Regions from separate parts of the Paenibacillus sp. NPDC057886 genome, predicted to be linked through region 1. Evidence: riboswitches for the same ligand, from Rfam matches in the RefSeq annotation. Region 1 holds a riboswitch; the other holds the start of a gene.
The links. A riboswitch is a leader RNA that binds a small molecule or an ion and turns the genes downstream of it on or off. The one in region 1 is predicted to bind glycine.
Positions count from the first base shown of each region.

Region 2: linked by a shared signal. The riboswitch ahead of gcvT (glycine cleavage system aminomethyltransferase GcvT) and the one ahead of sdaAB (L-serine ammonia-lyase, iron-sulfur-dependent subunit beta) in region 1 are both predicted to bind glycine.

Region 1 is NZ_JBHVMZ010000007.1:322,681-329,935, forward strand. Features, by position in the region: gene ACFVQB_RS24455 (HAMP domain-containing sensor histidine kinase) at 1-118, opposite strand, end outside; gene ACFVQB_RS24460 (response regulator transcription factor) at 115-798, opposite strand; gene ACFVQB_RS24465 (alpha-glycosidase) at 1,015-2,769, shown strand; gene sdaAA (L-serine ammonia-lyase, iron-sulfur-dependent, subunit alpha) at 2,961-3,905, opposite strand; gene sdaAB (L-serine ammonia-lyase, iron-sulfur-dependent subunit beta) at 3,895-4,584, opposite strand; glycine riboswitch at 4,696-4,838, opposite strand; glycine riboswitch at 4,843-4,966, opposite strand; gene ACFVQB_RS24480 (MFS transporter) at 5,305-6,582, opposite strand; gene ACFVQB_RS24485 (phosphotransferase enzyme family protein) at 6,612-7,255, opposite strand, start outside.
Region 2 is NZ_JBHVMZ010000010.1:87,713-94,967, reverse strand. Features, by position in the region: gene ACFVQB_RS28340 (PTS mannitol transporter subunit IIBC) at 1-214, opposite strand, end outside; gene gcvH (glycine cleavage system protein GcvH) at 779-1,168, opposite strand; glycine riboswitch at 1,515-1,637, shown strand; glycine riboswitch at 1,641-1,741, shown strand; gene gcvT (glycine cleavage system aminomethyltransferase GcvT) at 1,939-3,075, shown strand; gene gcvPA (aminomethyl-transferring glycine dehydrogenase subunit GcvPA) at 3,072-4,427, shown strand; gene gcvPB (aminomethyl-transferring glycine dehydrogenase subunit GcvPB) at 4,520-6,007, shown strand; gene ACFVQB_RS28315 (hypothetical protein) at 6,219-6,455, opposite strand; gene ACFVQB_RS28310 (hypothetical protein) at 6,481-6,870, opposite strand.

The sequences.
Region 1 (7,255 bases):
GGAGAATATAACGGGACATCAGGGACCGTCCAAAACGCATTTTCCGTTTGCCCGATAAGCTTCGTTTTACGCCTCTATCCCTATTGGATGGATCGCGCATCGTCTCCTTTTTGCTCATGGCTTCTTCACACGATACCCGACACCGCGAACGGTTTGAATGATCGTTGGGTTCGCCGGATCACGCTCCAGCTTCTCGCGCAGATGCCGAATATGTACCATTAATGTCTTGTCCCCGTCCAGGTAAGGCTCGTTCCAAACGGCTTCGTAGATCTGCTCCTTGGTTCGAATCATGCCCATATGCCTAAGCAGATAGGCGAAGATATGAAACTGTTTGCCTGATAAAATAATTTCTTCCCCCGTCTCCTCATTCACGATCCGGTGGTCCTTCTCGTAGATGGACAAGTGATCCAGTTTCACCACGGTATCGGCCGAGATCGCCGTTCCTGCCTTTCGAAGCTGGACTTCAATCCGTGCGGCGAGTTCATCGGGATGGAATGGCTTGGTTACATAATCATCGGCAAAATCAAGCCCGTGCAGCTTGTCATCAATGGACGTTCTGGCCGAGAGCATGACAATGGGCACTTCAGGATGTTCCTTTTTGAGTCGCTGTCCTACCGTAAATCCATCCAGTCCCGGCAGCATGACATCCAGAATAACTAATGAGCAGCCCCCGGCAGCTTCAGCCGCACCCTCACCACTTCCGAGCCATACCACCTCATATCCACGCTCCTCCAAGTCTGCCCTTACCCAAGTGGCAATTTCCGTATCGTCTTCAATGTATAACAGTTTTGTTTTCATGCGCGCATTCGTTTCCTTTCTGCACCCTTTGGGTTAATTATATATTTGAAACATAATGAAATATCTTGTTTGTATAAAATGTACGAATGATGATCACACGACCATGGATGTCCTTTTATTTAAATTATACCTTAATCATCCGCTTCGCATAATTCTGCATCGAATGCTGCGACTTGCTCACATACTTCGTGTGTATACGACGGGAGGAAATTCAACATGCTGCTGGAAGCCATCTTTCATCAACCGAAACGGAACTGGGCCTACGCCTACGATAAGGATACCATTCGCCTGCGTTTGCGTGCCAAAAAGAATGATCTCACCGAGGTACATGCCCTGACTGGTGATAAATACGCCTGGGATCGCACCAAAGAGCTGGTTCCTTTAACCAAATATACATCCGATTCCATGTTCGATTACTATGAGGGGGAAGTAAAGCCTCCGTATCACCGTCTCAAGTACTCCTTCCTGCTGAAAAATGGCACAGAACAGATCTGGATGACCGAAACGGATTTCCAGACGCATGAACCCGACGATCCCGGTCACATGTTCCAGTTCCCGTATATCCATCCCGGAGCTGTATTTACACCGCCTGCATGGGTGAAGGATGCGATTTTCTATCAGATCTTTCCTGAACGATTCGCCAAAGGCAACCCCGATCTCGATCCAGAGCATGTGGAACCCTGGGGTGGGGAACCAACCCCGTTTAACTTCTTCGGCGGTGATCTTCAGGGCGTCATCGACCATCTGGATTACCTTGAAGAGTTGGGCATTAACGCCATTTATTTCACACCAATCTTCGAGGCAACGACCAATCATAAATACGATACCGAAGATTATCTGCGAGTAGATCGGCATTTTGGCGATGCAGATACAGTCAAACGGCTTGTTGAACTGTGTCATGCACGCGGAATTCGGGTGCTGCTGGATGCGGTATTCAATCATTCCGGCAAGACGTTCGCGCCGTTTGTCGATGTGCAACAGAACGGGGAGAAGTCCAAATACAAGGACTGGTTCCATGTGCATGAATTCCCGCTGGATGTGAAGGATGGCATTCCTACGTATGAAACATTCGGATTCGAAGCCCACATGCCGAAGCTGAACACGGAAAATCCTGAGGTGAAGGCGTATTTGCTGGAGGTGGCCGAATACTGGATTAAGGAAGTGGGCACCGACGGCTGGCGGCTGGATGTCGCGGATGAAGTGGATAATGCGTTCTGGCGCGACTTCCGCCGTGTGGTTAAGGCTGCGAATCCGGATGCCTATATCTTGGGTGAGGTATGGAATGAATCCTCCTCCTGGCTACAAGGCGATCAGTTCGATGCTTCGATGAACTATCCGTTTACGGAAGCCGTAAATCGCTTTTTTGTAAAAGATGTCATGCACGCTGAGCAATTCGTGAGCTCCATCGGTCGACAGCTGTCCCGCTATCCGCTGCAAGCCAGCGAAGTGGCGTTCAATCTGCTGGACAGCCACGATACACCACGGCTGCTCACCTTATGTGAGGGCGACCAGCGGAAGCTGAAACTGGCCGCGCTGTTCCAATTCAGCTATATGGGTGCACCATGCATCTATTACGGTGACGAAATCGGGCTGGACGGCGATCATGATCCCGGTTGTCGGAAATGTATGGAGTGGGATGAGACGAAGCAGGATCGCGAGCTGTTCACCTATTATCAGAAGCTGATCGCACTTCGTCATGCCCACCCTGCCCTGCGTGCAGAAGGCAGCATTCGATTCCTGCAGGCCCGTGAAGGCGGAAGCCAGCTTGTGATGGAACGACAGGATGATGAGGAGCGTATTCTGATCCTGTTCAATCGTTCGGAAGAAACGGCTATCGTCGAGCTGGAGGTGGGCGCCGGGGAATGGACAGAGTTATTTGGCGAGAATTATCGTACAGCCAAGGAAGAGGGAATCCTGGCCGTTGAGCTGCCCGCATATGGATATGTTGTACTAAGTACAGATATCGCGTAGCTTCTTCATATTGTTGTATCCTTTGCAATTCCAACGCATTGAAAGCAACGCCGAAAAAGCAAAAAAAGCCGATATGCTTCTTCACCAGGAAGAATTCATATCGGCTTTCAAATTATGATGGGAGCTTGGATCATTACCGTTAATGATCCAAGCTCCACGAATTAAATTCAGTTCATGTACGTTCATGGATGTTATGCCTTGGTTTCTGGTTCATTTTCAGCAGGAGACTCAGCTTCAATCTCAGGCTCCGCACGCTTCGCCTTCGGTTTGGCAAGCTTCTCCATCATTTTCCGTCCTGTCGGCGTTTGAGCAAGCCCACCTTGGGCCGTTTCACGGTGCCTGCTCGGCATCGCACTGCCCACTTCCAGCATGACATCAATGACTTCGTCAGACGGAATGGCGCTTCGTACCCCAGCCAGGGCCATGTCGGCCGCAGCCAACGCGGTTACGGCACCCAGTCCGTTACGGACGATGCACGGAATTTCCACGAGGCCTGCGACAGGATCGCAGATAAGGCCCAATGTATTTTTTAACGCGAGGCCAACCGCATGAACCACTTGCTCCGGTGTCCCTCCACGCAGCTCCACCATAGCTCCAGCGGCCATACCGATGGCAGAACCCACTTCAGCCTGACAGCCGCCCTCGGCACCGGAGATAAATGAATTGTTGGCAATGACATAACCGATCGCTCCCGCACAGAACAGACCGTTTACCAGGTGCTCGTCACTCCAGCCAAAACGCTCCTGGGAGCTGATAAACACACCTGGAATGATGCCGCAAGAACCGGCTGTCGGTGTCGCTACGATCCGGCCCATGGAGGCATTCACTTCCGATACACAAAGGGCATATGCCATGGCTAGTGCAGAAGCATCTCCAGAACAAGTCTCACCTTTACGAATGTACTCGGCCATTTTTTTGCCGTCTCCGCCAGTCAAGCCGCTGCGTGATGTCGTATCTTCTGTCAGCCCTTTGTGTACAGCTTCTTTCATCACCTGATAATAATCCGACATCTGCCGCACAACATCCGCTTCCGGGATATTCGTCTCCTGAACCTGCTCTTCGATCATCAGCTCGGCAATGGTTTTGGACTCTGCTGTACAGATGGTACTCAGTTCATGTAGATGTTTAAACCGCATCCGGCTCGACCCCTCTCTTCAAATCAATCACGCGAATGTCCAGCATATGATCCAGCGACCGCAGACGGTTCAGCATCTCAGGATTCGGCACACCATCCATCTCCATTGCTGTCAGCGCTTCACCATCCCGGGCTTTCCGATCCACTTGCATATACCCGATGTTCACCCCTGACGAACTGATTGTCGAGGTTACGGAAGCGAGAACCCCTGCTTTGTCCGAATGTCGCAGCACAAGTGTCGGAAACTCTCCGCTAATCTGTACACGGAAGTCATTCAATGCATGTACCGATACACTGCCACCACCAATAGAAGCACCGATCAGTGAGCATTGACGCTCACCATGCCACAGCTCAATCTTGACCGTATTGGGATGAGGAGCAGGCAGGCCACTTGTGAAAAACTCTACCTCCATACCCGCTTCCTCTGCGTATTGTTCTGCATCCGGTATACGTGGATCATCAGTTACATAATCAAGCAGGCCACCGATCAACGCGAGATCCGTACCATGTCCCTGATACGTGTCGGCGAACGAGCCATACAGAGTTAGCCGGGCGCGTTCAGGCGTGCATCCCAGCCACTGACGGGCAATTCGCCCCAATCGTGCCGCTCCAGCCGTATGTGAACTTGATGGACCTGTCATGGACGGACCAATAATTGAAAAAACGTCTTTAAAACGCATCGCAAACCCTCCATTTATAATCGTCATTTTCATCCAGATGCACACCCATAATGTTCCTTTATTACTGAATGATGACATAAGAAAAGGACAGAAGAAGGCCCTAGGCCCTCTCTCTGTCCTCGATACCTGAGAGTTTCATGATAAGCAGCGCGGCGGATTGATGCATTCCCTGTATTCACAGGTTATGTCACCCTGCACACCGTGCTGCTTGACCATATACCCCTTGGGTGGCGCATGTCGCGCACTCTCCAGAGTTGCGTCCAACGATGGTACATTTACCTGAGAGATTAACCGCTGCGCCGGGTGCGTAGCAGCTTGCTCCTTCGGTGCCCGACAGCTGCCATTGTACTCGGCATGCCCAGGTCTCTCCCGCTCGCTATCATTCGCTGTATGGAACCATTCTGATATGTTGTACCAGAATGATAATTGAAGTTTTTAATACTTTCTCATTAAGATTAATCGACCGGAAGATCAGTGTCAACAAACTTAACGATTTCTTTGTGAATACTTCCTTTTTCCCATTTTATACACAAGATAAACTAACGAACTGTAAACTTTCATCACATGAATGAGTTAATGCGTTTCATTTCGAAAGCGTATACATTATTCGTTTTCTACTGGTCAGTATCTGTGATTAATACTATCTATGTTATGTTCCACAGAACGGTTCGGGTAATCAGGCAACCATTATTCTGTACTAGAATTGCCGTATTTTGCCTGTCACCCCACCATCGCCTTAGGCTTCGCCGGTTCATCGAAAAACCTGCTTCGGGAAGGAAGCATACTCGTCACCCACAATCCAAACGCTGCCAACACCATGATCCCAGATACAACCGTATATACCATACGAAGCGACAAATGTTCTGCCACTACTCCTGCAATCAAAATGGAGGCCACCTGCAGCACACTTAACACCAGTCCAAGTACACTGCTCATTCGCCCCATCAGATCGACAGGGATATTATTTTGGTAAAAGGTAACCAGGCCCGTATTCGCCAGTGCGGAGCACAGACCGAGCAGAATAAAAGCAATCGCCGCCAGCTCAAACGAGAATGAACGGGCGAACAGGAAATAACCCAGCGCGACCAGAAGCACACCGCCACCCATCATGTGACGGATCGGCAAATGTTTGGCGAACAGCCAAACCAGCATGGAGCCTGCCAAATAACCGATCCCGGTGATACTCATTAATGCTCCGTACTGCGATTCAGGCAGGTTCATCACCTGACGGATAAACACCACTTCCTGGGCATCGAGCGACATGCCGACCACCAGAATAATCTGGAACAAGGCATATATTCCGACCACGTAGCCGGACTTCCGGCTGAAGCTCAGTACAGCTCTCCAATCCTGGGCAATCATCCGAGGTGTCAGTCTGCTTCCCGTCCCTATATTCTGTTCTCCAATGCCCAGTTTGGGAAGAAACATTAGAATTAATGCAGAAGCAGCAAAGGAAGCCGCATTGGCATAAATAGCTGCCGCCGGAGATAAATAAATCAGCATCACTCCTGCAACTGCCGGGCCGGTAATAAATGCCCCTGAGCTAATCAGGGCTTGTAGGGAATTGAAACGCTTACGCCGTTCAGCAGGTACCAGCCGGGTAATGTACACCTGAGAGGAGGGGACAAATATAGATGAGGACATGCTGATCAGAAACATCACTGCGTACATCATCCATAAGCTGGACATCAGAGGGAGCGTCGCCACCAACAATGCCCGTAGCATATCGGCCCCAATCATCAGCTGTCGCTGATCATAACGATCAATCAGGCTGCCTGACCAAAACTTAGTGCACACCGAAGCAATCGGCGAGATAATCCATAACCCTGCAACTGCCGCTGGGGACTGTGTCATATTCAATACCATCAGGTTAATCGCCACAATATATATGAAATCACCCAGATTAGATATGCCCACTCCGCTAAGTAGCAATCCGGCATGCTTCCAGCCACCAGACTGACCCTTCGCTGCAACTCTCTTTGCACGAATGTTCTTCATAGCGCTACCCACCCACTAGAAATCACAAATTATAACTCATAGAAAATACTCTCGTTCTGTACATATGGTTTGCAAAATTTGCTGCATATAAGAGGCATTCGCTCTTTCATCCATTCGTATCTGGACTCGTTTTCCATCTGAAATGCGAAATAGCCGAACGTAAAGATCAGCATGAATCCTTCCATTAACCGAATATCACGCTTCGTCAGTGGTCCTGTCTGCTCCGTATAACCCGATAGGAAGACATCCCGTTCCTCCCGATTGAAAATCGTAGCTGCACCTCCGGCATCAAACAGATAGTAGCCATAACCGTATAAACAAAAATCAATCATGGATATGCCCTGATCCGTCACTAACAGATTGCCGCGGGTAATATCCCCGTGAATTACTCCCCATGTCTCAGCATTATGCGGATACGTCTCTAGCTGATCGTTAATGTTCTCAAACGTCTCGCGAATTAGATCGAAATCTTCAGGAGTAAAGATGCCACGTCTAACGCCTTCCTCCAATTGCTCCAACATGACAAGATTCTCTTTGATCGATCCGTAGGCTGGTCGTACTCCTGCTTGTCCCATGGCAGGGCTATTGTTATCGGTATATACCTCTGAGATGATTGCCTGATCAGCATGCTGTTCAACGTCATTCGCCCTCTGTCCGCTTTCAGATTTCTGTA
Region 2 (7,255 bases), on a different contig from region 1:
GCAAAGGTAGCAAATATTTGATCATTGGATCAACCAGCAATGCAAAATCTGCGTTAGGGAACCATCCTTTTGGAATGAACAATGCCGTAATCAAACCCCAGGCGATAAATGCACCCATATTCGGCATAACCATACCGCTTAGGAAACGTCCAAACTTCTGAACGCCGACCCGTATTCCTCCGCTTTTTTCGGACTTTGCGTCCACTGAACTCATATTGAAAACCTCCTCAACATATTAAACCTTTATTCCCCTGAATTTGGACTACAATGATCCAGACGAACGAAGGTACAACTCTGCAATAAATCTTAATTTACAACCATATCGTAAATGAAAACGGTATCTTCTACAACGAAATGAAAACCTACTTCCGTCATGAACGTTGATGACAAGATTTAAATTTAAAGGATTCTTCCATATTTAAACCTGTATATGCATCGGAACCTGTTATTCCCTTTCATGTATCATTCCCACGAATTGCACCATTTTAATGACAAATAAAATTGTGAATTTATTCTATTTTGACAATCTGTTTCCAACTCATTTAGGGATGATGATGAAACACGTTAGAGTGATAATCATCCCGTCCGATTTATCCGTTAACAACGACAAAAGGCGCAATTGCTCATCCTGTGTCAGATGAGGCCATTGCGCCTAAGCATTCTCCGAATGAGCAGTATCACTATCCGGATCTATAATCAATCCATTCATTTTTTTTCGTTAAACGAACTTTTACATCAAGCTGAAACTCCCTGTTAGCCAGAGAATCGAACATTAATATTATTCCGTATGTTGACGATACGCATCCGCATTCATCAACGTGGACAGTGCTGCTGTCAGGTCGCCCTCAACACGAATCTCGATCATCCAGCCTTCGTCATATGGAGAGTTGTTAACCAGCTCCGGAGAATCCTGCAATGCATCATTTACAGCAATAATCGTTCCACTGACAGGAGAAAACAGATCCGAAACGGTTTTGACGGATTCAATCGTTCCAATACTATCTTCCGCTTTTACATCCGATTCCAGGTCAGGCAATTCCACAAACACAATGTCACCCAGCTGATGCTGTGCGAACTCGGTAATGCCAATACGTACGGTATCCTCCCCTACGGTCTGCACCCATTCGTGCTCTTCACTGTACAGGAAATCACTTTTCAATTCGCTCATCGATATCCGCCTCGCTTTTCATTAATGAGTGCATGCGTTTCTTTGACCTAAACCTTTTTCCCAGAACATAGCGTATGATATTTTTGAATCAAATGTCAAGATACCTTACAATTTATTTGATTTTCTTCCTTATATGCCTGTAACTCATTTGGACTCTCCCTACATATAATGGGGAATATTAGAAAAGTAAGCGCGCTCTTTATAAATAGACGAACATTATGATATTAATTAAAAATTTCATTCGGATTTTTTATTGTTTTCTATGATATCGTTCTTGACATCAATAGTCGATTCAGGCTTTAATGAGAGTAGTAAATGTGTTTATTGGTCTATGCAATACCCGCGGATGAATGTAAAGGGAGAGATTACCCTTGACACCCGAATCAGGGTGTACATGCGGTAACGCCGAAGGAGTAAGCCACCGACAAGCGGAGGTGAATCTCTCAGGCAAAAGGACTTTTACGGGACGCAACTCTGGAGAGCATCTATTCGCCCTGTGTGGGCGTTATGATCACCCAAGGGGAAACCTGCTGCATCAGGCGGCGGGGTAACTCTCAGGTACCAAGGACAGAGCCTAAGAATACAGCGTGCTTCTGGCATGCCGGTTCTTTGGCCTGTCCTTTTCCTTTTTCCCAAAAAAACGAAAACAGGTTATAGAGCGGCGCAGCCTATAGCGTCCTTACCTTACTTTTATCATAAAATATGATCCCAGATTCATTGATCCATGGTTATACACTCGGCCGGTTGACGGCCCATGACGAGGTGATTGGATGTCCGATTTGCTTAGAACCCCACTCTTTCCACTCTATCAGCAATATGAAGGCGTACGATGCATTGATTTTGGTGGCTGGGAGCTCCCGGTACAATTCAGCGGAATTCAGAAAGAGCATGAAGCGGTGCGAGAACGTGCCGGATTATTTGATGTATCCCACATGGGCGAATTCACTGTACAAGGTGAACACGCAGAAGCTTTTTTACAGCACATGACCACCAATGATGTAACAACACTCGTTCCCGGTCAGGCCCAATACACGTTAATGTGTTATCCGGATGGCGGCGTGGTCGATGATCTGCTGATCTATAAACTGAAAGACCAGCATTATATGCTGGTGGTTAATGCCTCCAACATCGACAAGGACTGGGCATGGCTGCAACAGCACATGACGCCAGGCGTAACGATGACCAATGATTCGGATCAAACGGCGCTGCTTGCTCTGCAAGGTCCGCTGGCAGTGGATATTCTCGGAACGGTGACAGACACTGATGTGTCTTCGATTGAGCCTTTCCGCTTTGTGGCAAATGCGACGGTCTGTGGCGTTACATTGCTGTTATCCCGCACCGGATATACAGGTGAAGATGGCTTTGAACTCTATGTTCCTGCGGAACAAGCTGCTGCGGTCTGGAACGGATTGATGCAAGCGGGAGAAGGTCACGGACTCGTTCCGACAGGACTGGGTGCCCGGGATACGCTGCGCTTTGAAGCCAAGCTGCCCCTGTATGGACAGGAATTGTCTGCAACCATCTCACCGCTGGAGGCTGGCGTTGGCATGTTTGTGAAGCTAAATGCCGGGCCGTTTATCGGACATGAAGCCTTGTTGCAGCAAAAAAATGATGGGCCTGCCCGCAAGCTGGTCGGCATCGAAGTGCTCGAGCGCGGTATTCCCCGCCCCCATTATCCGATTTACGCCGAAGGTGTTCAGATTGGTGAAGTGACCACAGGCACCCAATCCCCTACGCTGAAACGCAATCTGGGGCTGGCCCTGATTGACAGCAAATATGCTGCGCTGGGTACCCCGCTGGAGATTGAGATTCGTGGCAAGAAACTGAAAGCCGAGGTCGTAAAAACCCCTTTTCATAAACGGACACGTGCGCCAAAGACACCTACTCAAGGAGCTGATCAAGCATGAGCAAGCATCGCTACATTCCCATGACCGAGCAGGATCAGAGTGCCATGCTGGCAACCATCGGTGTGGAAACGATTGAGGATCTGTTCCATGACATTCCACAGGAGATTCGCTATCAGGGTGAACTGCCTGTTTCCTCCAAACTCGATGAATATGCACTGACACGTCATATGTCGAAGCAAGCGGGAGCGAATGCCAACTTCGAGACACACGCCAGTTTCCTGGGTGCAGGCATTTATGATCACCACGTTCCTTCCGTCATTAATCATGTCATCTCCCGTTCCGAGTTCTATACCGCCTATACACCTTATCAACCCGAGATCAGCCAGGGAGAATTGCAGGCGATTTTCGAGTTTCAATCCTACATCTGTGAGTTAACAGGCATGGCTGTAGCCAATGCCAGCATGTACGATGGTGCGACTGCATTCGCGGAAGCAGGCAATCTGGCCGCAGCGGCAACCCGCCGCAAACAGCTGATTGTGTCACGTACCGTGCACCCTGAATCCCGTCAGGTATTGCAAGCTTATGCACATGGCCTCAATTTGGAGATTGTTGAGATTGGATATCAAAATGGTGTAACAGACTGGGATGCCCTGCAAGCCGCCGTGTCCGATGACACCGCAGCCGTCATGATCCAAAGCCCGAACTTCTTCGGCGCCGTGGAAAATGTAAAACAGGCCGCAGATCTTGCGCATTCGCATAAAAGTCTGCTCGTAGTCAGCGCCAACCCGCTATCGCTGGGTCTGCTGGAAGCCCCAGGCAAGCTGGGTGCTGACATCGTCGTTGGCGACGCACAGCCCCTTGGTATCGCCGCTTCACTCGGCGGTCCAACATGCGGATACTTCGCCGTATCCCAGGCTCATATGCGCCGGATTCCTGGCCGAATTGTAGGCCAGACAACGGACCGCAACGGCAAGCGTGGTTTTGTACTCACGCTGCAAGCACGGGAACAGCATATCCGCCGTGAAAAGGCGACGTCCAACATCTGTTCCAATCAGGCTTTGCTCGCACTGAGCGCCTCTGTTTATATGTCCATCATGGGTAAACAAGGTATGATTGACGTCGCTGATTTGAATTTGCAAAAGAGCCATTATGCCCTTAACACGCTTACCGCTATTCGAGGGGTCTCTCTTACGTTTACCGCACCAACTTTCAATGAGTTTGTTATCCAACTGCCTGAAGGAATAAATGTGGAATCACTGCAACTGAAATTGCTCGATGCAGGTTTCATTGGTGGCTATGAGCTTGGACGTGATTATCCTGAGCTCGCCGGACATATGCTGATTGCGGTTACTGAACGGCGCAGCAAGGAAGAGATAGACGAATTCGCACGTGTATTGGAGGGATCGCTGTGACTCAGAAAACGACAACAAAGACAACGACGACATCAGCACAAGGACAATCGGAAACAGTAACCTCTTTCTCTACTTCGGGCCAACCTGAAACCATCACAACAGTCACTAACCAGGCTGTCTCTCCAGCACCGGAGCAATCGTTGATTTTTGAACTCAGCAGTCCGGGTCGGGTGGCGTATTCCTTGCCTGAGTGCGACGTTCCCCGTCAAGCTGTCGATTCCCTGATTCCCCGGGAAATGCTTCGGTCGGAAGCAGCGGCATTGCCTGAGGTTTTTGAAGTGGACGTCATTCGCCACTACACTGCCCTGTCCCGTCGTAATTTTGGGGTAGATAACGGATTCTATCCACTCGGCTCTTGTACGATGAAATATAATCCGAAGATTAATGAGGATGTGGCCCGTTACAACGGGTTCGCCAAAATTCATCCATATCAGCACGAATCCAGCATCCAAGGTGCACTTGAACTGCTCTACACGTTGCAAAATGACCTTGCCGGACTAACCGGTATGGACGCCGTTACGCTGCAACCGGCCGCTGGTGCACATGGCGAATGGACTGGGCTCATGATGATCCGTGCCTACCACGAAGGTCGTGGTGAACAGCGCACGAAGGTTATCGTACCGGACTCTTCTCACGGGACCAACCCGGCAAGTGCAACCGTAGCAGGTTTCGAAACGGTAACAATCCCTTCCCGCGCAGACGGTCTGGTAGATCTGGATGCACTTCGCGCAGCTGTTGGTTCGGATACCGCAGCACTGATGCTGACCAACCCGAACACACTCGGACTTTTTGAGAAAGACATTCAGGAGATTGCTTCCATTGTGCACCAGGCAGGTGGCTTGCTGTATTACGATGGAGCCAACTCCAATGCCATCATGGGCATCACCCGGCCTGGCGATATGGGCTTCGACGTGGTGCATCTGAACTTGCATAAAACGATGAGCACTCCGCACGGCGGGGGTGGACCTGGTGCCGGCCCGGTTGGCGTGAAGAGCCGCTTGATTCCGTTTCTACCGAAACCGCTGGTCATCAAAAATGATGAGGGCTTATATGCATTGGATCGCGAAGGTGATCAATCCATTGGCCGGGTCAAAGCGTATTACGGCAACTTCGGTATTCTGGTCCGTGCCTATGCCTACATTCGTACCTATGGACCTGAAGGCTTGCGCCGGGTATCTGAATGTGCCGTGCTCAACGCCAACTACATGATGGCCCGTCTCGCACCTTACTACGAGATTCCGTATCCAGGCGTGTGCAAACATGAATTTGTGATGTCTGGCCGGGGGTTGAAACAGTACGGTGTACGTACACTGGATGTTGCCAAACGATTGCTTGATTTTGGGTATCACCCGCCAACCGTGTACTTCCCGCTGAACGTGGAGGAGTGCATCATGATTGAGCCGACGGAAACGGAGAGCAAAGAAACACTTGATGGATTCATTGATACGATGATTCGCATTGCCAAGGAAGCAGAAGAGACACCTGAACTGGTACTCAATGCCCCTTATGGCACACCGGTTACCCGTCTGGATGAAACAACAGCAGCTCGTAAACCTGTATTGAACTGCGCTTGTAGTTAAAAGCTAACCTAATAAACTTGCATATGATCATGCCTGCAACCACATCCGAACTATGTTCTCATCCCAGGTTTGGACACGATCATTACAATGGAAACATATTCAGTCGTTGATACTCATTAATAAATGCCAAAAACAGCCGCTTTCTGCTTTCTGCGCGGCTGTTTTTTCTAATAGCTTTTTAACCTGTCAGCTTTATTTTATCTTTGTCGTTCTAAGGCTTCCAATTGGCTCGTTCCTTCTTGCCCAATCGCGGGCAAGTGTAACAATAGGAGCGAGCTTGTCGTAAATATTGCAGGCAACAGACATTTTTGATCGCAAGTCTCTTCGAAGGCTCCAGCGGATGATCAATCAATCGAACCCTGACGCGAAGCGGATTCTTGGCTAGACCAAATACATCAGCTTCCAGACCATTTTGCTCCACCTGTTCGTCAGCGGCAAACTGACGCAAGAGAGCTTCATCGTCTGGATACGTATCATAGGCTGTTGGAGTCTTTCCTGTATATTGTTGAAACGCCCACGAAAAAATATCCCGGGCTGAGGCCAGCGAGCTTGGCCAATTCATCTTGTTTTAACTCATGATCCAGATGATCATTCATATAATCGGCAACACGAGCAATCGCAGAAGCGGTTGGCTCAACGCTTTCCGGCTTGGCCTGCGCTTGAACAAGTAAAGTCATCAGACCGTATAATAGGGCCTGTCTATTGAAGTGTTCCTCGTCACCAGCGACCTCCATTTGAAGCAAACGTTCGCAAGAGTGAGCGAGTTGTTGCAGGTCTTTACACCAAAATAACCCTTCCGTGAAAGCATTGGTAGCAATCATCTGCTCTTCCCCGCCATTTTCGTATACTTCGAAACGGACCAAACATCCTTTTAACGCCTGTTCATCCGCCGCCAGCCTTGACCCTCTGCCCAGGAGTCAGCAAATAGACCTCTCCTTCGTTTAATCGAGATATGTGTTCGTTTGATACCAAAGTTCCGGAGCCACTTGTACAAAGAACAGCGGAATGTTCTGCTGTCGCAGCATGAACCATTTCTCCATTTCAGGACACTTCAAACGAATCGATACTGCTATATTTAAGCACCTTGCCTGCCTTCTTTTTATTGAGCTTCATGGTAACCCTACTTTCTCCCTCAGCATGATGTCCATTGATTGGAATATTTGATTACCTTAATGATAATGATTTTCAACCAAGATACAAACGGAAAAATGTAACTTCTCTGCAGAATAGAAATATCGGCTCAAACAA